4 regions of the Rhizobium sp. BR 249 genome follow, and region 4 is predicted to be linked to each of the others. Evidence: predicted binding sites of a transcription regulator. Region 4 holds the regulator's gene; each other region holds the start of a gene.
What was found. The regulator LexA, encoded in region 4, represses DNA repair genes until DNA is damaged. The targets are predictions, from matches to a motif close to TGTTCNNNNTGTGTTCNG.

Region 1 (6,001 bases), on a different contig from region 4:
TTTGGTCGGACGGCCGCTGCCGGTCGCCCTGATCGCCTGCTCATAGGGGGTGAGGCGTTTTGCCTCACCCGGCGGCGGCGACAGGTCTTCATAGAGCAGCCGCGCCTCCTCGTAAGGCCCTCGCCGCTCGCCGGCAAGACGCACGACGAGAATAACATCGCGCCGATCGAGCGTCAGCTCGACGCGGTCGCCCGGCTTGACCATCTGGCTCGGCTGGCTGCAGCGCTCGCCGTTGATGCGGACATGGCCCGACTGCACATGACTTTGCGCCAGCGAGCGCGACTTCACCATGCGCGTGAAGAACAGCCATTTGTCGATGCGCTGGCGCGAACCGCTTGTCGGCTGTGTCTCCCCGCTCATGACTACTTCTTCATCTGCTCCTTGAGGGCAGCGAGCTTGGCGAAAGGCGAATCCGGATCGATCGGCTTCTCCTTGCGCGGCGGCTTGGCCTCGAAGCGCAGCGGCTGCGAGCCGCGATTGTTATTGCGGTCGTTGCGCTCGCCGCGATCCTTGCGGTCGCCACGGTCCTGCCGGTCGCCGCGCGGCTGGTCGCCCCGCGATTGGTTGTTGCGGTCGCCCCTTGCCTGCTGCGGCCTGCCGCCGTCGCGGCCGTCGCCGTCCTTGCCACGGTTGGGGCGGTTGTTGTCCCGGCCGTCACCGCCGCGATTGCCTTCACCACCGCCCGGGCGGCGATTGCGGTCGCCGCGTTCCTGGTTCTGGCCGCGCTCCTGGCCATGACCGCCACGGCGTTCGCCATGCCCGCCGCGCGCCTGGCGCTGGTTGTCGTTGCGGCCACCGAGACGCCACAGAAGAACCGGTTTCGGTTCGGCCGGCTCGCCGGCTTCTCCAGAAGCGGATGCGGCGTCCGCGGAAGCAGAAGCCTCCGCCGGAGCATCTGTTTCGGCCGCTTCCGGCGCCGTGCTCTCAACGGCTTCCGCGGCAGTCGCCTCGGCAGCTGCCGAAACCGCCTCGGCAGCGGTCTCGTCGGTCGCCCCGTCAGCATCGTCGTGATCGGCCTTTTCGGCCGTCTCTTCCGCAGGCGCGTCAGCGGCGGCAGGCGCAGAAGCCGCATCCTGTGTCGCAAGATGGGCCGACGCCTCTTCCGCCTTCACCGCATCGGCGCGATAGCCGAGGCCCTTGAGGATTTCCTCCATGTCCTCCAGCGTCGCGCCGAGGATCGACAGCATCGCCGTCGTTGTCGTGAAGCGGCGGCCGTCATAGGCGCCCTCCGGACGGTTGTTCTGGCCGGGCTTCCATTGCAGCAGCGGACGGATGATGTCTGCCAGCCGTTCGAGAATATCGATGCGCACGGCGCGCTTGCCGAGGAAGCGGAAGCCGGCGAGCTTGTAGAACATTCGCTCGAAGCTTGGATCGGTGACGACGGAGGTGCGGCCGGCCGCGAGCACGGGGATGAGATCGCCGTAGCCGGGTTTGTCGAGACCATCGTTCTTCAGAGCCCAGAGAAGCGTGATGAGCTCGGCCGGGGCCGGCTTCAGCAGCGCCGGGACGAAGATGTGGTAAGCGCCGAACCGCACGCCGTAACGGCGCATCGAGGCGCGCGCCTCCTGGTCCAGCGACTTCACCTCTTCAGTCACGTCGCGACGGAAGAGCACGCCGAGATTCTCGACGAGCTGGAAGGCAAGCCCCTTGGCAAGACCCTGCAGGTCTTCGGCGCGGGACAGATCGTCCAGCGGCTTCAGCACCGTGCTGATGTGATGATTGACGAAGCGCTCGATGCGGGCCGCAACGTGATCGCGGGCATTGCCCGTCAACTGCTCGTCGGCGAGCAGAATCACCCGCGGGCGCATGACGTGATCGCTGCCGGAAAGCCGCGCCACGGGATCGCCGACCCAGCGGATCAATCCATCCGAGCCGATCGCCAGATCGCTGTTGCCAGCGGCATGCAGCCGGGCCGCGCGGGCTTCGAACTCGAGCGCGAGCGCCTTCTGCGACGCAGCCTGAACCGCCTTGGCATCCGGTCCATCCGTTCCCGCCACCGGCGTGAAGCGGAATCCGCTCAACTGCCCTACATGATGTCCTTCAACGAAGACATCGCCATTCACACTGATTTCAGCTTCCAGCATCGCATTCTCTCTCAGGCGCTTCATGAGCACAGATGTCCTGCGATCAACAAAGCGTTTCGTCAACCTTTCATGTAACGCATCGGACAATCGATCTTCGATTTCCCGCGTCTTTTCCTGCCAATGTGTCGGATCGGCCAGCCAGCCGGGCCGATTCGAGACATAGGTCCAGGTTCTTATCTGCGCGATTCGCGCCGAAAGCGTGTCAATTTCCCCATCAGTTCGATCCGAGCGATGAACCTGCTCCGCAAGAAACTGCTCGTTCACCGTGCCATAGCGCACGAGATCGGAAAAGAGGGTCGAAATAAGATCGGCATGTTGTGCCGGAGTGATACGCCGGTAGTCGGGCAGCGCGCAAGCCTCCCAGAGTTTTTCGACGCGGGCCGGCCTGTCGGCGAGGTCGATCACCTCGGGATAGCGCGAAAGCTGTTCCAGCGCCTGCTGGTCGACCGCCGGCAGCGCCCGCGTCAGTCCCGGCACGCGCGGCCCGGCCTCCAGGCTGGCGCGCAACGACTGGATCGAGGAGAAGTCCATCTCCGTCGTGCGCCACTGCAGAACCTTGACGTTGTCGAATTCATGTCCCTCGATCCGCTGCACCAGCTCCTCGTCGAAGGGCGAGACCTGTCCGGTGACGCCGAAGGTGCCGTCCCGCACATGCCGCCCGGCGCGGCCGGCGATCTGGCCGAGTTCGGCCGGATTGAGATTGCGGAACTGGTAGCCGTCGAATTTCCGGTCCTGGGCGAAAGCGACGTGATCGACGTCGAGATTGAGGCCCATGCCGATCGCATCGGTCGCCACCAGATATTCGACGTCGCCCGCCTGGTAGAGCGCGACCTGCGCATTTCGGGTGCGCGGGCTGAGCGCCCCCAGCACGACGGCAGCCCCGCCGCGCTGCCGGCGGATGAGCTCGGCGATGGCATAGACCTCGTCGGCGGAAAAGGCGACGATGGCCGAGCGCTGCGGCAGCCGGGTGATCTTCTTCTGCCCGGCGTAAAGGAGATGGGAAAGCCGCGGCCGCTCGACGATCGTGATGCCGGGCAGGATATGCTGCAGGATCGGCCGCATTGTCGCAGCACCCAGCAGCAGCGTTTCATCACGGCCGCGAAGATGCAGGATGCGGTCTGTGAAGATATGGCCGCGCTCGAGATCGCCGGCGAGCTGCACCTCGTCGATCGCGACGAAGGCGGCCTTGGTCTCCCGCGGCATCGCTTCGACCGTGCAGACGGAAAAGCGCGCATTGGGCGGCGAAATTTTTTCCTCGCCGGTGACCAGCGCCACGTTCTGCACGCCGACCTTCTCCACCACCCGCGTATAGACCTCGCGCGCCAACAGCCTGAGCGGCAGGCCGATCACGCCGGTTCCGTGCGCAACCATGCGCTCGATGGCATAATGGGTCTTGCCGGTATTGGTCGGCCCGAGCACGGCGGTCACACCGCGCCCGCTCAGAATCATCGGCTGCGAAGTCAGAGTCATCGGTCCATGCAAACGAGGCGGGCGGCCCCAGGAAAATTTCGGCCTCCGGATGGAAGCACAGAACACATGGACAGCCGCCGCCGCAAACGCAAGGGAAGATTTCAAATTGCTAACGGAATTACGACCTTTGCGAGTCGTTCGGAACGCCGGAATTTCCGATTCGGAACAGCTTGAGAACGAATCAGCGACGAATCGCTGACTCCGGCTGATTCAGCTTTTGTTCACGGCTAACTATTGATTTTGAATCACTTTTTCCCACTAGATGCTGAATCTTGGGATTCTTGCTCGTTCGCATTTTCACCATCACGATCGACGATTCCGACCGGGCATCGGCAATCGAAAATTGCGCCCGAAATTAACCTCTCGATCAAAGCCGGAACGAATCGGCGACGAATCGCCGACCGTCTCGTTTTCGCCTTTCGTTCACGGCCATATCTGGTGGTCGAGTCTGGCTGGAGCGCTAGATGCGGATCGCCGGCGGATCTTCTTGCCCCGCATCATCGCATCGCCATTAATCTTTCAAGAGCCGGATTCATAAGGCGTTAAATCGAATTCGCCGAAGCCTGCGCGCCGATCAAAAACGGAACGAATCGCTGACGAATCGGCGACATCGGGATCTTCTCGCTTTGTTCACCGCAACATATTGTATTTAAATGACTTTTTAACCATGCGAACAGGTTTCGATATGACGCAAATCGGGCGGCGTCACATTTCCTGGCCTAACCGGGAACAAAAATCGCCAATACGGGTTTCTGGTCCATCAGATTGCGGATGAAATGAAGGAAACACACCCATGCTTGGCACAATACTTCTCATTATCCTCATTCTGCTCCTGATCGGAGCCTTGCCGAATTGGGGTTACAGCCGTGGCTGGGGCTATGGACCTTCTGGCGGTTTGGGGCTAGTTCTCGTGATTATCATTATCCTTGTACTAATGGGCCGCATCTAAGGCCCACCTAACCTGGGGAGTTACGACATGATGAAGAAGATCGTTCTTATTGGCGCGCTCGTCGGCGCTCTGGCGTCCTGCACCGCGACCGAGCAAGGCACCGCGATCGGCGCCGGCACCGGCGCTATCATCGGCGGCGCCGTCACCAACAGCTGGGGTGGTGCCGCAGTCGGCGCCGTTGCCGGCGGCCTGACCGGCGCTCTCATCGGCCAGTCGGTCGAACGCCGCGGCTACTGCATCTATCGCGACCGCTACGGCCGCCGCTACGAGGCTCGCTGCCGCTACTGACCGGCGAAAGCATATCGGACTCCCAACGGGCGCTTCTGCGCCCGTTTTTCTTTGCCGCGGGTCCGTCAACATGACGTTGACGATCGGTCGCGAAAGTCAAATCTACCGGCGCCCGCTAGCCAGGCGCATATTTCCTTCATGAGCGCAGGGCAGGCACCATCGCCCGACGCACTGAAAGGAATATTTCCATGGACCAGATTGTCCTGAATTCCGTCATGGCCGCCCTTATCGCCGCGGCTTTCCTGACAGCCGCGATCTCAGCTCTTCGCAGCAGAGATCGCTCGCGGCAACGAGTGCCGGTCAAGATTAGGGTTCAGCGGGACCGGAACATCGGCAGCCGCCTCTGACTCCCGAACAAAAAGCAAAGGCGCGTCCTGCAACGCGCCTTTGCAAATCGATAAGCGTTCGCTGCGTTAAACGAAGAACTGCCCGCCATTGGCCGTCAGCGTCGAACCGGTGATGAAGCCGGCATCGTCGGAGGCGAGGAAGGTGACGCAGCGCGCGATCTCTTCAGGCTCGCCGAGGCGGCCGACCGGGATCTGCGGAATGATGCGTTCGTTCAGCACCTTCTCCGGCACGGCAAGCACCATCTCGGTTCCGATATAACCGGGGCAGATGGCGTTGACGGTGATATTCTTCGCCGCCCCTTCCTGGGCGAGCGCCTTGGTGAAGCCGAGATCGCCGGCCTTGGCGGCCGAATAATTCGCCTGTCCCATCTGGCCCTTCTGGCCGTTGATCGACGAGATATTGACGATACGGCCGAAGCTGCGGTCGCGCATGCCCGTCCAGACCTGATGCGTCATGTTGAACAGGCCAGTGAGGTTGGTGTTGATCACCTCATGCCACTGCTGCGGCGTCATCTTGTGGAACATCGCGTCACGGGTGATGCCGGCATTGTTGACGAGGATTTCGACCGGCCCGATCTCGCTTTCGATCCTGGCTATTCCCTCGCCGCAGGCGGCGTAGTCCGAAACGTCCCATTTGAACACCGGAACGCCAGTGGCCTCATGGAAGGCGTTGGCCTTCTCGTCGTTGCCGGCGTAGTTGGCCGCAACCCTGTATCCGGCATTTTTCAGCGCTACGGAAATCGCCGCGCCGATGCCGCGTGTACCACCAGTGACCAGAGCCACTCTGCTCATGTTCCACTCCCCTTCTTTGTTTTTTGCCCGCCTCACGGCGGGCTTTTCAATCAATGACGGATAGTATGCTG
Region 2 (6,001 bases), on a different contig from region 4:
GGAGATCACGCCGGTATCGCCCATCTGGCCGCCGGATTCGCCATAGAACGGCGTCTGGTTGACGACGATCTGTACCTTGTCGCCGGCCTTGGTCTCGGTCGCAACCGCCCCATCCCGAACGATCGCCTGGACAACGCCTTCGGCGGTCTCCGTGTCGTAACCGAGGAATTCGGTGGCGCCGTGCTTTTCCCTAAGTTCGAACCAGACGGTTTCCGTTGCCTTCTCGCCGGAGCCGGCCCAATGCGAACGGGCTTCGGCCTTCTGGCGCTGCATCGCATCGGTAAAGCCCGATATATCGACGCCGATTTCACGGGCGCGCAGCGCATCCTGCGTCAGGTCGAGCGGGAAACCGTAGGTATCGTAGAGCTTGAAAGCCGTCTCGCCATCGAGCATGTCGCCCTTGGAAAGGTCGGCGGTCGCGTCGGATAGAAGCGACAGGCCGCGTTCCAGCGTCTTGCGGAAGCGGTTTTCCTCGAGCTTCAGCGTCTCGGAGATCAGCGCTTCGGCACGCACGAGCTCCGGATAGGCCCTGCCCATCTGCTGCACCAGCGTCGGCAGAAGCTTGTAGATCAACGGCTCCTTGGCGCCGAGAAGCTGGGCATGGCGCATGGCGCGGCGCATGATACGACGCAACACGTAGCCACGGCCTTCATTCGACGGCAGAACGCCATCGGCAATCAGGAAGGCGGACGAGCGCAGGTGATCGGCGATGACGCGATGGCTGGCACTGCCCGCGGCCTTGACGCCGACGGCATCCTCGATCGCGCCGGTCAGCGTGCGGAACAGGTCGGTGTCGAAAACGCTCTGGACGCCCTGGAGAATGCAGGCCATGCGCTCCAGACCCATGCCGGTATCGATCGACGGACGCGGCAGCGGGTTGCGCACGCCGGGCTCGGTCTGCTCGAACTGCATGAAGACGAGGTTCCAGAATTCCAGGAACCGGTCGCCATCTTCCTCAGGCGAACCGGGAGGGCCGCCCCAGACGTTCTCGCCCTGGTCGATGAAGATTTCAGAGCAAGGGCCGCAGGGGCCGGTATCGCCCATCTGCCAGAAATTGTCGGAGGTCGGGATGCGGATGATCTTGTCGTCGGAGAAGCCGGCGATCTTCTTCCACAGCGCCGCTGCTTCTTCGTCTTCGGAATAGACGGTCACCAACAGGCGATGCTTCGGCAGGTCGAACCCCTCGGTCACGAGCTTCCAGGCAAGCTCGATCGCATTCTCCTTGAAATAGTCGCCAAAGGAGAAGTTGCCGAGCATTTCGAAGAAGGTCAGGTGACGCGCGGTATAACCGACATTGTCGAGGTCGTTATGCTTGCCGCCGGCGCGCACGCACTTCTGCGAAGTCGTCGCCGTGGAATAGGGACGCTTTTCCAGGCCGGTAAAGACGTTCTTGAACTGCACCATGCCGGCATTGGTGAACATCAGCGTCGGGTCGTTGCGCGGCACGAGCGGGCTAGACGGAACGATCTCGTGGCCGTTCTTCTTGAAATAGTCGAGGAAGGTCGACCGGATATCGTTCACGCCGCTCATTCTATGCCCTTCAATGCTGCCCAAGGCGGATAAATACAAATCCATCGGCTTTTAACGTTCGCCTCCGCCACTGTCCAGCCGACAAACAAAACCGGCCGCATTCTGATCAGGGAATGCGGCCGGTCTGACTTTCAAATGGACTGGCAGACGAACTGAGCGCGAAAATTACATTTCCGCCGCGTCATCGCCGTCATTGGCATCCGGTCCGCCGTTCTGCAGGAAGCGGTCGGCGATCAGGCCGGCATTCTGGCGCAGCGACAGCTCGATCTCGCGGGCGAGATCCGGATTGTCGCGCAGGAAGGTCTTGGCGTTTTCACGGCCCTGACCGAGACGCTGGCTGTTATAGGAGAACCAGGCGCCCGACTTCTCGACGATGCCGGCCTTGACGCCGAGATCGACGAGTTCGCCGGTCTTGGAAACGCCCTCGCCATACATGATGTCGAATTCGACCTGCTTGAAGGGAGGCGCCATCTTGTTCTTGACGACCTTGACGCGGGTCTGGTTGCCGATCACCTCTTCGCGTTCCTTGACCGCGCCGATGCGGCGAATGTCGAGGCGGACGGAAGCATAGAATTTCAGCGCGTTGCCACCCGTCGTCGTTTCCGGCGAACCGAACATGACGCCGATCTTCATGCGGATCTGGTTGATGAAGATCACCATGCAGTTCGACTTGGAGATCGAGGCGGTGAGCTTGCGCAGCGCCTGGCTCATCAGGCGGGCCTGCAGGCCGGGAAGGCTGTCGCCCATTTCGCCTTCGATTTCAGCGCGCGGCGTCAGCGCAGCGACCGAGTCGACGACCAGAACGTCGACGGCACCGGAGCGCACCAGCGTATCGGTGATTTCGAGCGCCTGTTCGCCGGTGTCGGGCTGCGAGATCAGCAGGTTCTGCAGATCGACGCCGAGCTTGCGGGCATAGACCGGATCGAGAGCGTGTTCGGCGTCGACGAAGGCGCAGATGCCGCCCTTCTTCTGCGCTTCCGCAATGGTCTGCAACGCGAGCGTCGTCTTACCGGAGCTTTCCGGCCCGTAGATTTCAATGATACGCCCCTTCGGCAGGCCGCCGATGCCGAGCGCGATATCGAGGCCGAGCGAGCCCGTCGAAACCGTCTCGATCTCGACGACGTTCTCGTTGGAGCCGAGTTTCATGATCGAGCCCTTGCCGAACGACCGCTCTATCTGTGAGAGTGCCGCTTCAAGCGCCTTGCTTTTGTCCACCGATTTGTCCTCTACCAGCCGCAATGAATTCTGAGACATCCGATCCACCTTTAGGTTATTGAAGCCGCTCAAGCAATGTCGAGTTTGTACCCTATTTGTTCCACTCCCGCAATAGGCGATCAAACAATTGAAAGAAAAAGGTAAAACGGTTCGTGTTCTATATTTGTTTTATCGATGCAAAGCAAAGGCTTAAGCCGTCAAAACCGGCTCCGGCGGAACGGTGCTCTCCCGGTCGATTCGCTCCTTCGGCGCCAGGAGAGCAGCTGAAATGAAGAAAAAGATTCTCGTTCTCGGCGGCGCCCATATCGATCGGCGCGGCCGTATTTCCGGCGAGACGGCGCCAGGCACCAGCAATCCCGGCACATGGTTCGAGGAACCGGGCGGCGGCGGCTTCAACGCCGCGCGCAATCTCGCAAGGCTCGGCTTTCAAGTGACGATGATCTCGCCGCGCGGCGGCGACGCTACCGGCGAGATGGTCGGTGAAGCCGCCGATTTCGCCGGCGTCGATGACCGCCCCTTCGTTTTCCTCGACCGCAAGACGCCGAGTTACACGGCGATCATCGAGAAGGACGGCAACCTCGTCATCGCCCTTGCCGACATGGAACTCTACCGTTTCTTCGTGCCGCGCCGGCTCTCCATCCGCTGGGTGCGGGAAGCCTTCGCCGCCCATGATTTCATCCTTTTCGATGCCAACCTGCCGGAAGAGACGATCTCGGCAATCGTCGCGAAGGCGCGCTCCCTCGCAAAACCCGTCGCGGCGATCGCGATCTCGCCGGCCAAGGTTGTCAGGCTGAAACCCTGCATCGAGGATATCGACTATCTGTTCCTGAACGAGGCCGAAGCCGCTGCTCTTACCGGCGGACAGCCGGAGGATGTGGGCGATTGGCCGCCGCTCCTGAACGAAATCGGCATCCGAAACGCCGTCGTCACCCGCGGCCGGCGCGAGCTGGTTGCGATTTGTGAGGGCCGCGCCGTGACGCTGCAGCCGCCGATCGCCGAGACCGTCGCCGACGTCACGGGCGCCGGAGATTCCCTTGCCGCCGGCACACTCGCCGCCTTGATGTCAGGCTTGCCGCTCGCGGAGGCTGTTCGCCACGGCGCGGCAGCAGCAGTGCTGACCGTGCAGTCGCGGCACGCCGTCAATGAAAATCTGACGCCGGTTCTCCTGAATGAGGCGCTTGCCCTTGTTCCCGAGGCCAGAATTCTGCATTGAAGCGGCTGAATTAAAGAGTTGAGCATGACGCCGTTCGAAACCCGCCCGGCTTTTCGGTATCATGCTCTGCCGATCACAGGAAAAGATCATGACCAAGCCCATCTCTCCTCTTCTGCCGATCGCCTATTCGAAGGAAGTCGCCAGCGCCAAGCAGCGCGGCGCGCCGCTGGTGGCGCTGGAATCGACCATCATCACCCACGGCATGCCCTACCCCGGCAATATCGAGATGGCCCGCAGCGTCGAGACGATCATCCGCGAACAGGGCGCCGTCCCGGCAACGATCGCCGTCATCCACGGCACCTTGCATATCGGCCTTGAATCCGCCGAACTGGAGCAGCTCGCCAAGGCGACTGATGTGATGAAGGTGTCGCGCGCTGACCTCGCCTTCGCGATCGCCGAGCGCCGCACCGGCGCCACCACGGTCGCGGCGACGATGATCGCTGCCGCCCGCGCCGGCATCCGCGTCTTTGCCACCGGCGGCATCGGCGGCGTGCATCGCGGCGCCGAGGAAAGCTTCGATATATCGGCCGATCTGGAAGAATTGGCGCGCACCGGCGTCATCGTCGTCTGCGCCGGCGCCAAGGCAATCCTCGACATTCCGAAGACGCTGGAAGTGCTGGAAACCCGCGGCGTACCCGTCGTCACCTACGAAAGCGAAGAATTCCCCGCCTTCTGGTCGCGCTCCTCGGGCATCCCAAGCCCGCTGTCGCTGAACAGCCCGGCGGCCATCGCCAATTTCCAGACCGTGCGCGATCAGCTCGGCATCGATGGCGGCATGCTCGTCGCCAATCCGGTGCCCGAAGCCGACGAGATCGCGCGCGAGGAAATGGAAATCTATATCGAGCGGGCACTTGATAGCGCCGAGCGCGACGAAATCACCGGCAAGGCGGTGACGCCCTATCTCCTGAGCACGATCTTCGATCTGACGGACGGCCAGAGCCTGAAGACGAATATTGCATTGGTGGAGAACAATGCCCGGCTTGCGGCGGAGATTGCCGTGGCGCTGGGCGAGTAATTTTTGACGGGCGGGCTGGTCCGGCCATACAGATAGATAGTGCCGTGTAACACCCCCTCTGTCCTGCCGGACATCTCCCCCACAAGGAGGGAGATCGGCTGGGTGCGCGGGTTTCCCCAAACAACAAGCGTTGTCGCCCGGCAAAGCGGTAGCTGTGTGCGACGGTCAGGCCGCTTGTCGATCTCCCCCCTTGTGGGGGAGATGTCCGGCAGGACAGAGGGGGGTGCCACACAGCGCACCCTCTACTGAAACCGCCAAGCCGCAGCCCTAACTATCCAGCGTCTCTTTCACCACGACAGCAAGCTGCTTCAGCGAGAACGGCTTCGGCAAGAACCCGAATTTCGCATCCGGCGGCAGGTTGCGGGCAAACGCGTCCTCGGCATAGCCTGAAACGAAGATGAATTTCAGGTCGGGATAGTTCTTGCGCAGCTCGCGCAGCAGCGTCGGGCCGTCCATTTCGGGCATCACGACGTCGGAGACGACGATGTCGACCTTGCCGTCGAGCTCTTCCATGATGCTCAGTGCCTCGACCCCCGAGCCCGCCTCGTGCACGGTATAGCCCCGTGTTTCCAGCATGCGCTTGCCACCGCGGCGCACCGCCTCTTCATCCTCGACGAGGAGAACGACGGCCGAGCCGGTCAGGTCCTCGGGCTGCTGCGACGATACGGGCGGCGGCAGCACTTCCGTTCCGGCAATGGCGCCGTCGATCGCGCCCGCTTCCGCTGCAACGGCCGGCTCCGGAATGTGGCGCGGCAGGAAGACACGGAAGGTCGTGCCCTTGCCGACTTCGGATTCCGGCTGGATGTAACCGCCCGATTGCTTGACAATGCCATAGACCATGGCGAGGCCGAGACCGGTTCCCTTGCCGACATCCTTGGTGGTGAAGAACGGCTCGAAGATCTTGTCCATGATCTCAGGCGCAATGCCCGTGCCGTTATCGGCGACCTCGACCAGCACCATGTCCTCGGCCGGCATATAGGAATAGTTGAAGGCGGCAACGTCGGCGGCGGTCAGATTGCGGGTGCGCA
Region 3 (6,001 bases), on a different contig from region 4:
GGTGAAGGCGTGTTGATCGGCACCCGCATGGCCGATCAGCTCGGTCTGCGCGTCGGTGACCTGATTACGCTGACGTCGCCGGATGGTGACATTACGCCGATGGGCGTCAGCCCGCGCGTCAAGTCCTACAAGATCTCCGGCCTCTTCGAGATCGGCATGTCGGAATATGATTCCTCGATCATCTTCATGCCGCTCGAGGAGGCGCAGCTTTACTTCAATGCCGAAGGGCTGGTGCAGTCGATCGAGCTCTTCGTCGACAACCCCGACGATATCGACAATCTGAGGCCCAAGGTGGAAGAAGCGGCCGGCCGCCAGATCGCCATTACCGATTGGCGCCAGCGCAACCAGACCTTCTTCTCGGCGCTCCAGGTCGAACGCAACGTCATGTTCATGATTCTGACGCTGATCGTGCTTGTCGCGGCGCTGAACATCATTTCCGGCCTCATCATGCTGGTGAAGGACAAGGGCAGCGATATCGCCATCCTGCGCACCATGGGCGCCAGCGCCGGCGCGATCATGCGCATCTTCTTCATGACCGGGGCGGCGATCGGCATCGTCGGCACGCTTGCGGGCGTGCTGCTCGGCGTTCTCGTCTGCGTCAACATCGAATCCATCCGCCAGTTCTTTTCCTGGATCTCCGGCACCGTAATCTTCAATCCGCAGGTCTATTTCCTCAGCCAGCTGCCGGCCGAGATGGATATCAGCGAAACGATCTCGGTGGTCGTCATGGCGCTCAGCCTCTCCTTCATCGCGACCATCTTCCCGGCCTGGCGCGCCTCCAGGCTCGATCCGGTGCAGGCCCTGCGCTACGAATAAGGAATGCCGCCTTCATGAAACGCAACGTCGTTCTCAAGCTTACCGGCGTCGAGCGCCATTACGGGCAGGGCGATACGCTGCTCGCCATCCTGAAAGGCGCGGATTTCTCGCTGTCGAAAGGCGAGATGGTCGCGCTCGTTGCTCCCTCCGGCACCGGCAAATCGACGCTGCTGCATGTCGCGGGTCTGCTCGAACATCCCGACGGCGGTGAAGTCACCATCAATGGCCACGCCTGCGACGGCCTTTCCGACGAGAAGCGTACCGCGATCCGCCGCAGCGAGATCGGCTTCGTCTACCAGTTCCACCATCTCCTGCCGGAATTTTCGGCGCTCGAAAACATCATGATGCCGCAGCTGATCGCCGGGCTGTCCTGGAAGGAAGCCGGCGAGCGGGCCGGCCAGCTTCTCGATTACATGCGCATCGGCCATCGTGGCGCCCATCGCCCCGGCGAACTTTCCGGCGGCGAACAGCAGCGCGTCGCGATCGCCCGGGCCGTCGCCAATGCGCCGAGCTTGCTTCTGGCCGACGAGCCAACCGGCAATCTCGACCCGGAAACGGCAGCTTACGTCTTCGACGCGCTGGAGGCGCTGGTGCGCCAATCCGGCCTCGCCGCCCTCATCGCCACCCACAATCACGAACTCGCCCGTCGCATGGACCGGCGCGTGACGATCTCGGACGGCAAGATCGTCGACTTCTAGCGCATCGGCCCAGCGATCAGGGGATGACCAGCCCGCCGCGATAGTCGAGCGCATAGGCCTTGCGGCCGCCGACCATGATGCATTGATGGCCGTTGAACCGGTCGCAGCCGCCTTCGCTGCGGTCGATATAACGGCCGAGTGGATGATCGAATTCCATTCCGCCAAGAAACCGGCCTTCCCGATACATTGCCGAGAGCGCCGCCTTGATCACCGTTCCGGCCGCACTGCCGTCGATGAGATCGGGCGCGATGACGCAGCCGAAATAATTCATCGCCCAGATGGGTTCATCGGCAAACCACACCACTTCCTGGCCGGCGAAATCCGTGCCGCCGAAATAACTGTCGAGATAGCGCCAGTCGCCGCTGAAATAGCCGATATCATGAGCACCCGGCCGGCAGGGCAGGCGAGGCACACCACCCCCGACGTAGGTCGCGGCCTTGGCCTCGACAATGAAGCCGTGCAGCATCGCGCTATCGAGCATTATCATCCTCCTCCCCTGACTCATCTGAATTGATATAACAGGACGGTTAGAACATAAGAAGAACAAAATGGCGAGCGGCGCTTTGTTCCTCTGGGGCACACGCGTCCGACATTGGACGATCCGCGCCGATCCGTCCCGGGTTGGGAATGCCAGGCGCGGTTGCCGGGTATATTCAACGCCGGCATCGAGGCCGCGCGCGATTCGCAGCACGCGACGGGCATTTTTCAAACGCAAGTACGGAGGAAAAGATTCCTGTTGACATGCGAACATATATGGAACAAATTAAAAACATAACGAGTAAAGGAGAGCCAAATGACTGACATGATCCGTGATATCGCAGCATTCACCTCCATCGCAATGTTCGTTGCCAGCTTCTCGCTTATCGTCATCGCGATCTAAAGTTTTCAGGGGATCGCATGGCAGTCATGCGGTTCGGACGCGGGACTTCTTCTGGACATCATCGCCCTCAATGCCGACAATGCGTCCGATTCATTCGGGTGATTGGGAAGGCATATCATGGCGGAGACGGCAAAGGGTTCAACGGGTGAGGCGACCGGCGGCACGCCGGGCTTCATCCACCTAAGGGTCCACTCCGCCTATTCGCTTCTCGAGGGCGCGCTGCCTCTGAAGAAGATCCTTTACAAGGCGACCGGCGACAGCCAGCCGGCGATCGCCATCACCGATACCAACAATCTGTTCATCGCGCTGGAATTCTCTCAGAAGGCGATGGACGAGGGCCTGCAGCCGATCATCGGCTGCCAGGTCTCGATCGACATGGAAGACGGGCTGGAAACGGAAAAGCGCGGCGGCCAGCAGGCGGTGATCAAGCTGCCGTCGATCGTTCTTCTCGCCGCTACGGACGCCGGTTACGAACGCCTCGTCGATCTCGTCAGCCGCGCCTATCTCGGCGGCGAGGGCAATCAGGCCATCCATATCAGGGCCTCTTGGCTGGAGGAGGCAGGGACCGAAGGGCTGATCGCTCTGACCGGCGCCCTGACCGGGCCGGTCGATGCGGCGCTCAAGGACGGCCATCCCGCCCAGGCGGAAGTCCGGTTGCTCGCGCTGAAACGCCTCTTCGGCGACAGGCTCTATGTCGAGCTGCAGCGGCACGGCACCTACGACAAGCGGCACGAACAAAAAATTGTTGGGCTGGCCTATGCCCATGACCTGCCGCTGGTTGCGACCAACGAAGCCTTCTTCCCGGCGCGCGACGACTACGACGCCCATGACGCGCTGATGGCGGTTGCGCACAACGCCATCGTTTCCGACGACAGCCGCTTTCGCCTGACGCCGGATCATTACCTGAAGAGCCGGGCCGAAATGGCCAAGCTTTTTGCCGACCTGCCGGAAGCGCTGGAGAATACGATCGAGATTGCCAGGCGCTGCTCCTTCGTGCTGAAGACGCGAAAGCCGATCCTGCCGCGCTTCACCGGCGCCACCGACGATGCCGAGGAGGCCGAGCGCGCCGAGGCCGGCGAATTGCGCCGCCAGGCGGTCGAAGGGCTCGATATGCGGCTTGCCACGCTCGGCATGTCGCCGGGCTACGAAGAAAAGGATTATCGCGAGCGGCTGGAATTCGAGCTCAGCGTCATCGAGCGTATGCGCTTCCCCGGCTACTTCCTGATCGTTTCCGACTTCATCAAATGGGCCAAGCAGCATGATATTCCGGTCGGTCCGGGCCGCGGGTCCGGCGCGGGCTCGCTGGTCGCTTATGCGCTGACGATCACCGACGTCGATCCGTTGCGTTTCTCGCTGCTCTTCGAGCGCTTCCTCAATCCGGAACGCGTCTCGATGCCGGACTTCGACATCGACTTCTGCCAGGATCGCCGCGAAGAGGTGATCCGTTACGTTCAGGCCAAGTATGGCCGTGAGCAGGTGGCGCAGATCATCACCTTCGGTTCGCTGCAGGCGCGTGCCGCCCTTCGCGATGTCGGCCGCGTGCTGGAAATGCCCTACGGCCAGGTCGACAAGATCTGCAAACTCGTGCCGAACAATCCGGCCAATCCGACGCCGCTCTCCAAGGCGATCGAGGAGGAGCCGAAGCTGCAGGAGGAGGCGGCGAAAGAGCCGGTGGTCGCGCGCCTGCTCGACATCGCCCAGAAGATCGAAGGGCTTTATCGCCACGCCTCGACGCATGCCGCCGGCATCGTCATCGGCGACCGGCCGCTTTCCAAGCTGGTGCCGATGTATCGCGATCCGCGCTCCGACATGCCGGTCACCCAGTTCAACATGAAGTGGGTGGAGCAGGCCGGCCTCGTCAAATTCGACTTCCTCGGCCTGAAGACGCTGACGGTATTGAAGGTCGCCGTCGATTTCGTTGCCAAGCGCGGCATCAATGTCGATCTCGCCGCCATTCCTCTCGACGACAAACTGACCTACGAGATGCTGTCACGCGGCGAGACGGTCGGTGTGTTCCAGGTGGAAAGTGCCGGCATGCGCAAGGCGCTGATCGGCATGAAGCCGGACTGCATCGAGGACATCATCGCGCTGGTGGCGCTTTACCGTCCCGGCCCGATGGAGAACATCCCGACCTACAATGCCCGCAAGCACGGCGATGAGGAGCTGGAATCGATCCATCCGATGATCGACCACCTGCTCAAGGAAACGCAGGGCGTTATCGTCTACCAGGAACAGGTGATGCAGATCGCCCAGGTCCTGTCGGGCTATTCGCTTGGCGAAGCCGACCTTCTGCGCCGCGCCATGGGTAAGAAGATCAAGGCGGAGATGGACCAGCAGCGCGAACGCTTCGTCGTCGGCGCCGTCAAGAATGGCGTATCGAAGCCGCAGGCCGACAACATCTTCGAACTCTTGGCGAAGTTCGCAAACTACGGCTTCAACAAGTCGCACGCCGCCGCTTACGCGATCGTCTCCTACCAGACGGCCTACATGAAGGCGCATTATCCGGTCGAATTCCTCGCCGCCTCGATGACGCTCGATATGTCCAACACGGAAAAGGTCAATGATTTCCGTCAGGACGCCAAGCGCCTCGGCATCGAGGTGATCGCGCCCTCGGTGCAGACCTCCTTCCGTCATTTCGAGACCGGCGACAATCGCATCTATTACGCGCTGGCCGCCCTCAAAGGCGTCGGCGAATCCGCCGTCGACCACATCGTCGAGGTGCGCGGCGACAAGCCTTTTGCCGGCATCGAGGATTTCTGCCTGCGCATCGATCCGCGCCAGGTGAACCGCCGCGTGCTCGAAAGCCTGATCTATGCCGGCGCCTTCGATTGTTTCGGCACCGACCGCGCCCAGTTGGCCGCCGGCCTTGATCGCATTCTCGGTTATGCCCAGCGCGCCCAGGAAAACAAGCTGAGCGGCCAGTCGGACATTTTTGGCAGCGCACTCAACTCAGGCCCGGAGAAGATCTCCTTGCCGCCCTATTCCCCTTGGCTGGCTTCGGAGCGGCTGCTCAAGGAATTCCAGGTGCTGGGCTTCTATCTCACCGCCCACCCGCTCGATTCCTACAGCAACATCCTGCAGAAGATGCGCGTGCAGACCTTTGCCGAGTTTTCTCAGGCGATCAAACAAGGCGCCGCCAATGCGCGCCTTGCCGGCACCGTCATCTCGAAGCAGGAGCGCAAGACCCGCACCGGCAACAAAATGGGCATCATCGTCTTTTCCGATTCCTCGGGCCAGTTCGAGGCGGTGCTGTTTTCGGAGATGCTGAACCAGTATCGCGACGTGCTCGAGTCCGGAAAATCCTTCCTGCTGACCGCGACCGGGGAGGAGCGGCCGGAGGGTATCGGTTTGCGCATCCAGACGATCCAGTCGCTGGAGGAAAAGTCGCTGCAGATGCAGAAGGCGCTGCGCGTCTATGTCAGAGATTCCGGGCCGCTGAAAATGGTGGCCGGCCATCTCAACGCCAAGGGCGACGGCCTCGTTTCCTTCATCGTCATCAAGGAAGAGGGCAAACGCGAGGTGGAAGTGGCGCTGCCGGAGAAATACCGCATCACGCCTGAGATCGCCGCCGCTCTTCGCGCCGCTCCTGGTGTCATCGACGTCGAGC
Region 4 (6,001 bases):
GGCGCGGGCTTCACCAGAATGCGATTGTTCTTGCGCGTGTAGGTCACCCCGTTAGCAGCCAAATGCGCTTCTGTCACGGCAAGATCGGCGACATTGAAGAGGATTGCCCGGCCCCGCAGGCCGCGCTCGGCGGATGAGACGGCGATCTCGAAATAGGCCTCAAGCCCTTCCGGCGTCATCAGGCTGATTCTCGCATTCGATGCCGCGATATTGACGCCGAAACCGGTTTTCTCGACTGCCGATTGCGCCGCGGCAAGGCTGACGAAGGCGCCGAAGGCCGCTGGTTCCGGGGCTGAAAGCGCCACCTCGGCAATTCCCGTGACGCCATTGGCATGTTTCTCCAGCGCACCACGATCGGCCGGCAGCGGGTTGATGCGCTGACAGGTGAACAGGAAGAGATCGGGCGCGCGCAGATCGCCCGCAAAGGCCAATTTGAAGCTGCCGACGCTCTCCGAACCATCCGGCATCTTCATCGGCCGGCTGAACTCCAACATCTCGCCGGCGCTCGATCCCCTGGTGGCGAACTTCTTATGATCGAGGGTGGAATTCTCGGTGGCGAAGACGATTGCCGAAAGCCCCTCCTCGCCGCAGCGGAAGCGGAAAGCCTGGTTGCGGGCGGTGAAGACATTGCCTTTCCGCGCCGATGCCTCGCTCTCCTCGACGCTCGCAACGCCGAGCGGCTCCAGATAGGTTTTGTCGGCGAAGAAGACGCAGGCATTTTCCGTTCCAAAGGGATGGCGCGCATCGGCGGCAACGGTGAAACCGAGCTTGCCGAGCCTCTCGCGCGCAAGATCGATATTGACGACCGGCAGCACGACATGATCCAGCGGGTGCGGCTTGGCATGCTCGTTCATCGGTTCCTCTCCCTGAAATGGCAAGAGATGTGCGACAGCGCACTCTCAATTCAAGACTTGCCTGCCAAATCCCGCAAATGAAAATAAAAATCGCAACGAGTTGATGGGAAGTTTTACGGAAATTTAGCTACTTGCGGAACACATATGGAACATATAGTGTCTGTTCTGGATTTGTTTCAATCACGGGGTCTGACGTCGATGCTCACGCGCAAACAACAGGAGCTACTCCTTTTCATTCATGAGCGCATGAAGGAATCCGGCGTTCCACCGTCTTTCGACGAGATGAAGGATGCCTTGGATCTCGCCTCGAAATCCGGCATTCACCGCTTGATCACGGCGCTCGAGGAGCGTGGCTTCATTCGCCGCCTACCGAACCGCGCCCGCGCCCTCGAAGTGATCAAGCTTCCGGAGGCCTACAGCCCCAGCATCCAGCCCCGGCGCGGTTTTTCGCCGAGCGTCATCGAAGGCAGCCTCGGCAAGCCCCAGCCGGTCGCCGCTCCCGCTCCTGCAAAGCCCGTCGCCGACAACGGCAACTCGGTCTCCGTGCCCGTCATGGGCCGCATCGCCGCCGGCGTTCCGATCTCGGCGATCCAGAACAACACCCACGACATCGTGGTTCCGGCCGATATGCTCGGCAATGGTGAACACTATGCGCTGGAGGTCAAAGGCGATTCGATGATCGACGCCGGTATCTTCGATGGCGACACCGTGATCATTCGCAATGGGAGCACCGCCAGCCCTGGCGACATCGTCGTGGCCCTCGTCGACGACGAGGAAGCGACGCTCAAACGCTTCCGCCGCAAAGGCGCTTCCATCGCGCTCGAAGCGGCCAACCCGGCTTACGAAACCCGTATCTTCGGGCCGGATCGCGTCAAGGTTCAGGGCAAGCTCGTCGGCCTCATTCGCCGCTATCATTGACACCGGGCGGGCTGGATTCGGCAAAACTCCCGCTGCGCCAATCATAAGCGCGATGGCGCATCCACGGCCGCGACAGCGTGCTGAATGCGGTGACGGTCTGCGGACCGTCATCCGTAAAGCGCAACTCGACGGAACCGGTCCGGCGCAGCGTCTCGCCAGTGAAGAGCGTCGCGCGTGAACGGCAGCGGTCGAACCGCAGCCGCACCGGCGTCACGACGATATTGCCCACATCGCAGGCCGGGCCGAGATAGGCGGCGTTGTCGATGACGGTTACGACTTTTCCATTTGCCAGCCGCGATATGCACCAGGCCTTCTTAACGCAGGAAAAGCGGTTGGCCTCGCCGTTTGCCGCGGCCGCCTGCATCGCGCTCCTCGCTTCCTCCCGCTGATCCGGGGAAAGCTGCAGACGCCGATCGTCTGCCTCGGGGATAGCGGGGCCATCCAGCATCTTCGGCGAATGATGGGTCGGCAGGACCAGCGCTCTCTGCCACTGATCGAAAATGAAATTCGGCGGCCTTTCGCGAGTGGAGGCCATGGCTGCGGCCTCAACGATCCCGACAAGACCGCCATCCTCCGAAATGACAAGGTCCGGCGAGTGGGCGGATGGAAGAACAAGCAAAACGAGCGTCGAAGCCGTCATGACGGCGGTGCCGATACGGCGCAGGCGCGTGCGCAAGAGCGTCATGAGCAGGAAGCCGGCAACGGCAACAGCGAAGTACCAGCCGGGCAAACGGCCGATCCCGATGCCGCCACCCCAGCCGGAAACCGTCTTTGCGACCGCGATCACCAGGTCGAGGCCAAATCCGACCACCTTCCAGGGCAGTGCGTCCAGACCGAAAGGCATGAGCAGCATTGCCAACAGGCCGGCGGGCATGACGATGAAGGAGATGATGGGTATCGTCGCGAGGTTTGCCGGCAAGCCGTAAGCCGTCAGGCGATGAAAATGCTCGATCGAAAAGAGCGCGGTCGAAAAGCCGCCGATCAACGAAGTTAGGAAGACGCCGGCAAAGAAGCCTCCGACCGCAACGAAGGGCCGAACGATCGGCAGTTTCAGAAAGGCATTTTCACGGACGCGCCGATCCTTCCAGAGCTGATAACCCGATACCAGCGCCAGCGTCGCGGCAAAGGACATCTGGAAGCTCGGACCCAATACCTCGGACGGTGAGATGGCAATGATGACCAGCGCGGACAGCGCGACATTGCGCAGGCTGATCGACGGCCGGTCGAAGAAGACGGCGATCAGCATGACGGCCATCATGATGAAGGCGCGTTCGGCCGAGACGGCGAAGCCGGAGATCAGAAAATAGGCGGTAACGGCGAGCAGCGCGCCGCCGGCGGCGATCTTCTTCGTTGGATAGGCCTGGGCGATACCGGGAAAGAGGCTGAGCAGCATTCGAAAGCCGACGAAGAAGATGCCGGCAGACAACGCCATGTTGAGACCCGATATGGCGATGATATGGGCAAGTCCGGACTGGCGCAGCGCCTCCGTCGTCTCATTCGAGATGGCGCGCCGCTCGTCGGTCACGAGGGCGGCCGCAAACGCACCGGTGTCGCCGGGCAGGACCGATCTTATGCGATCACCGATGCCACTGCGCAGCCGGTAGAGCCATTCGAGCAGCGCTTCCGATGTCGATGCCGCGGCCTGCGGCCCCGCCTGCACATCGACCTTGTCGGGTGCACCATAGAAGTAGCCGTTTGCGCCGATGCCGTCGAAATAGGCGCCGAAGGAGAAATCGTTGAGTTCGGGAAGCGCCGGCCCTGCCGGCGGCGTCAGCCGCGCCCTGCCGGTAATGATGTCGCCGATCTCGAAAGAAGCGTCCGCTCCGCGGGCGATCGCCGTGACACGCTCCGGCGGCCGTTTCAGCGTTGGCGCCTCGGTGGCGGTGACGGCAAGAATGTAGCGCCATCGCCCGCGATCGTCGCCCTCACGCCGCTCGACACGGCCGGTTATCGTCGTCGTCACGGCGGAATCAAGAATTACGGTCGAGGCTCGCCAGGTCTCGAACTGCGCCGAAAGCATGCCGCAGACCACAAGTGCGAGCGCCAGCAGCGTTGCCCGCAAGACCGTCCTGCCGCTGCCGATGACGGGGATGGCGACCATCAGCACCGACAGGCAGATCAGCGACGTAACAATCGGAAAATCCGATGCCGCGAGAAACCAGAAGGCGGCTCCCGAGCCGAGGAAGACCGGTGAGAACAGCAGTAGTCCTCCGTGGTCCGCCTCTTCGCCCAACATGCGGAGGCCGGCACGCAACGCTCGTCGAGCCGCGCCCGGCAGCCGATGGCGCAATGGCGTCGCCGACTGCGTCCTTGCCGGCCGCACCGCAGATGGCGCAAAACCCGAGGCATCGGCGGCTCCAGCGCCTGTTTCCGGCCGCAATTCGACTGTCCTCAACCCCTGCATGCACCGCCCGAAAACCACCCGCCAAGGCAGCCAGAATGCAGCCTCCCATCAAATCCTGCAAGGATAATCGATTGAAATACGAGGGAAAATCGCGAACACCAAAAGACCAGTCGAATCATCGGCTTCCGCTATGCACGCCGCTCATCGCTGCAGTGCCTAAAAGGTGATGCCGCAATGCACAAAATGCCATCACGGTAACTTGGCATTAGCTTCGCGATCATATAGCTATCGATGAGGACGCTTAACCCCTATGGCGCTTTTATGGCGCTACCGACATTTCGGAGGATCAGCATGACGGATCAAAGCGCTACAATAAAAATCGGTGACAAATCAGTCGACCTGGCCGTTAAAAGCGGCACGATCGGCCCCAGCGTCATCGATATCGGTGCACTCTACAAGAACACCGCCTCCTTCACGTACGATCCGGGTTTCACCTCGACCGCATCCTGTGAATCGAAGATCACCTACATCGACGGCGACGAAGGTGTCCTGCTGCACCGCGGCTATCCGATCGAGCAGCTCGCCGAACACGGCGACTTCCTGGAAGTCTGCTACCTGCTTCTCTACGGCGAACTGCCGACGGCCGCGCAGAAGAAGGATTTCGATTATCGCGTCACGCACCACACCATGGTGCATGAGCAGATGAGCCGCTTCTTCACCGGCTTCCGCCGCGATGCGCATCCGATGGCCGTCATGTGCGGCTGCGTCGGCGCACTGTCGGCCTTCTATCATGACTCCACAGACATCACCGATCCGCACCAACGCATGGTCGCCAGCCTGCGCATGATCGCCAAGATGCCGACGCTTGCCGCCATGGCCTACAAATACCATATCGGCCAGCCCTTCGTTTACCCGAAGAACGACCTCGACTATGCGTCGAACTTCCTGCGCATGTGCTTTGCCGTTCCGTGCGAAGAATATGTCGTCAATCCGGTTCTGTCGCGCGCCATGGACCGTATCTTCATCCTGCATGCCGACCACGAGCAGAACGCTTCGACCTCGACCGTCCGCCTCGCCGGTTCGTCGGGCGCCAACCCGTTCGCCTGCATCGCTGCCGGCATCGCCTGCCTCTGGGGTCCCGCTCACGGCGGCGCCAACGAAGCAGCGCTCAACATGTTGACGGAAATCGGCACGGTCGATCACATTCCGGAATATATCGCCCGCGCCAAGGACAAGAACGACCCGTTCCGTCTGATGGGCTTCGGTCACCGCGTCTACAAGAACTACGATCCGCGCGCCAAGATCATGCAGAAGACGACGCATGAAGTGCTCGGCGAACTCGGCATCAAGGACGATCCGTTGCTCGAAGTGGCGATGGAGCTGGAGCGCATCGCGCTCACCGACGAATATTTCATCGAAAAGAAGCTCTATCCGAACATCGACTTCTACTCCGGCATCACGCTGAAGGCGCTGGGCTTCCCCACGACCATGTTCACCGTGCTCTTCGCGCTCGCCCGCACCGTCGGCTGGATCGCGCAGTGGAACGAGATGATCGAAGATCCGGAACAGCGCATCGGCCGTCCGCGCCAGCTCTATGTCGGCGAACCGAAGCGCGACTACATCCCGGTTTCGAAGCGCTAAAAGCTGCAACAAGACAAAAAGAAAACCCGGTCAGAAATGGCCGGGTTTTTTATTTGCGAGAACATCGAGCAATATCTTAGCCGCGTGCTCTCCTGGCGGTCTTTCCGTCTGCATTCGCTGCCAGATGAGCTCGTAGCCTTCCTTCATCGCCTTGAGCTGATAGGTGTCGGCTGACAACCTTTCCATCCAGCGTGCAAGGCTTGCGCCGCGAACGACATCGTTCAGATATTCCGGCACGACCGGG

Region 1: a site for LexA is predicted at 3,716-3,733, ahead of QD408_RS11930 (helicase-related protein). Genes of this name have one in related genera too.
Region 2: a site for LexA is predicted at 2,899-2,916, ahead of recA (recombinase RecA). Genes of this name have one in related genera too.
Region 3: a site for LexA is predicted at 2,043-2,060, ahead of QD408_RS22355 (DUF5680 domain-containing protein). Genes of this name have one in related genera too.

What each region holds. Positions count from the first base shown of each region.
Region 1 is NZ_JARWKX010000010.1:118,382-124,382, reverse strand. Features, by position in the region: gene QD408_RS11935 (RNA-binding S4 domain-containing protein) at 1-360, opposite strand, end outside; gene QD408_RS11930 (helicase-related protein) at 363-3,554, opposite strand; gene QD408_RS11925 (DUF3309 family protein) at 4,348-4,503, shown strand; gene QD408_RS11920 (YMGG-like glycine zipper-containing protein) at 4,531-4,791, shown strand; gene QD408_RS11915 (beta-ketoacyl-ACP reductase) at 5,205-5,930, opposite strand.
Region 2 is NZ_JARWKX010000024.1:33,168-39,168, forward strand. Features, by position in the region: gene alaS (alanine--tRNA ligase) at 1-1,530, opposite strand, end outside; gene recA (recombinase RecA) at 1,696-2,784, opposite strand; gene QD408_RS21000 (carbohydrate kinase family protein) at 3,014-3,958, shown strand; gene QD408_RS21005 (pseudouridine-5'-phosphate glycosidase) at 4,047-4,973, shown strand; gene cckA (cell cycle histidine kinase CckA) at 5,241-6,001, opposite strand, start outside.
Region 3 is NZ_JARWKX010000027.1:38,430-44,430, forward strand. Features, by position in the region: gene QD408_RS22345 (lipoprotein-releasing ABC transporter permease subunit) at 1-816, shown strand, start outside; gene QD408_RS22350 (ABC transporter ATP-binding protein) at 831-1,514, shown strand; gene QD408_RS22355 (DUF5680 domain-containing protein) at 1,531-1,995, opposite strand; gene dnaE (DNA polymerase III subunit alpha) at 2,512-6,001, shown strand, end outside.
Region 4 is NZ_JARWKX010000022.1:37,273-43,273, forward strand. Features, by position in the region: gene QD408_RS20030 (VOC family protein) at 1-854, opposite strand, end outside; gene lexA (transcriptional repressor LexA) at 1,053-1,772, shown strand; gene QD408_RS20040 (ComEC/Rec2 family competence protein) at 1,753-4,176, opposite strand; gene gltA (citrate synthase) at 4,468-5,757, shown strand; gene lpxB (lipid-A-disaccharide synthase) at 5,788-6,001, opposite strand, start outside.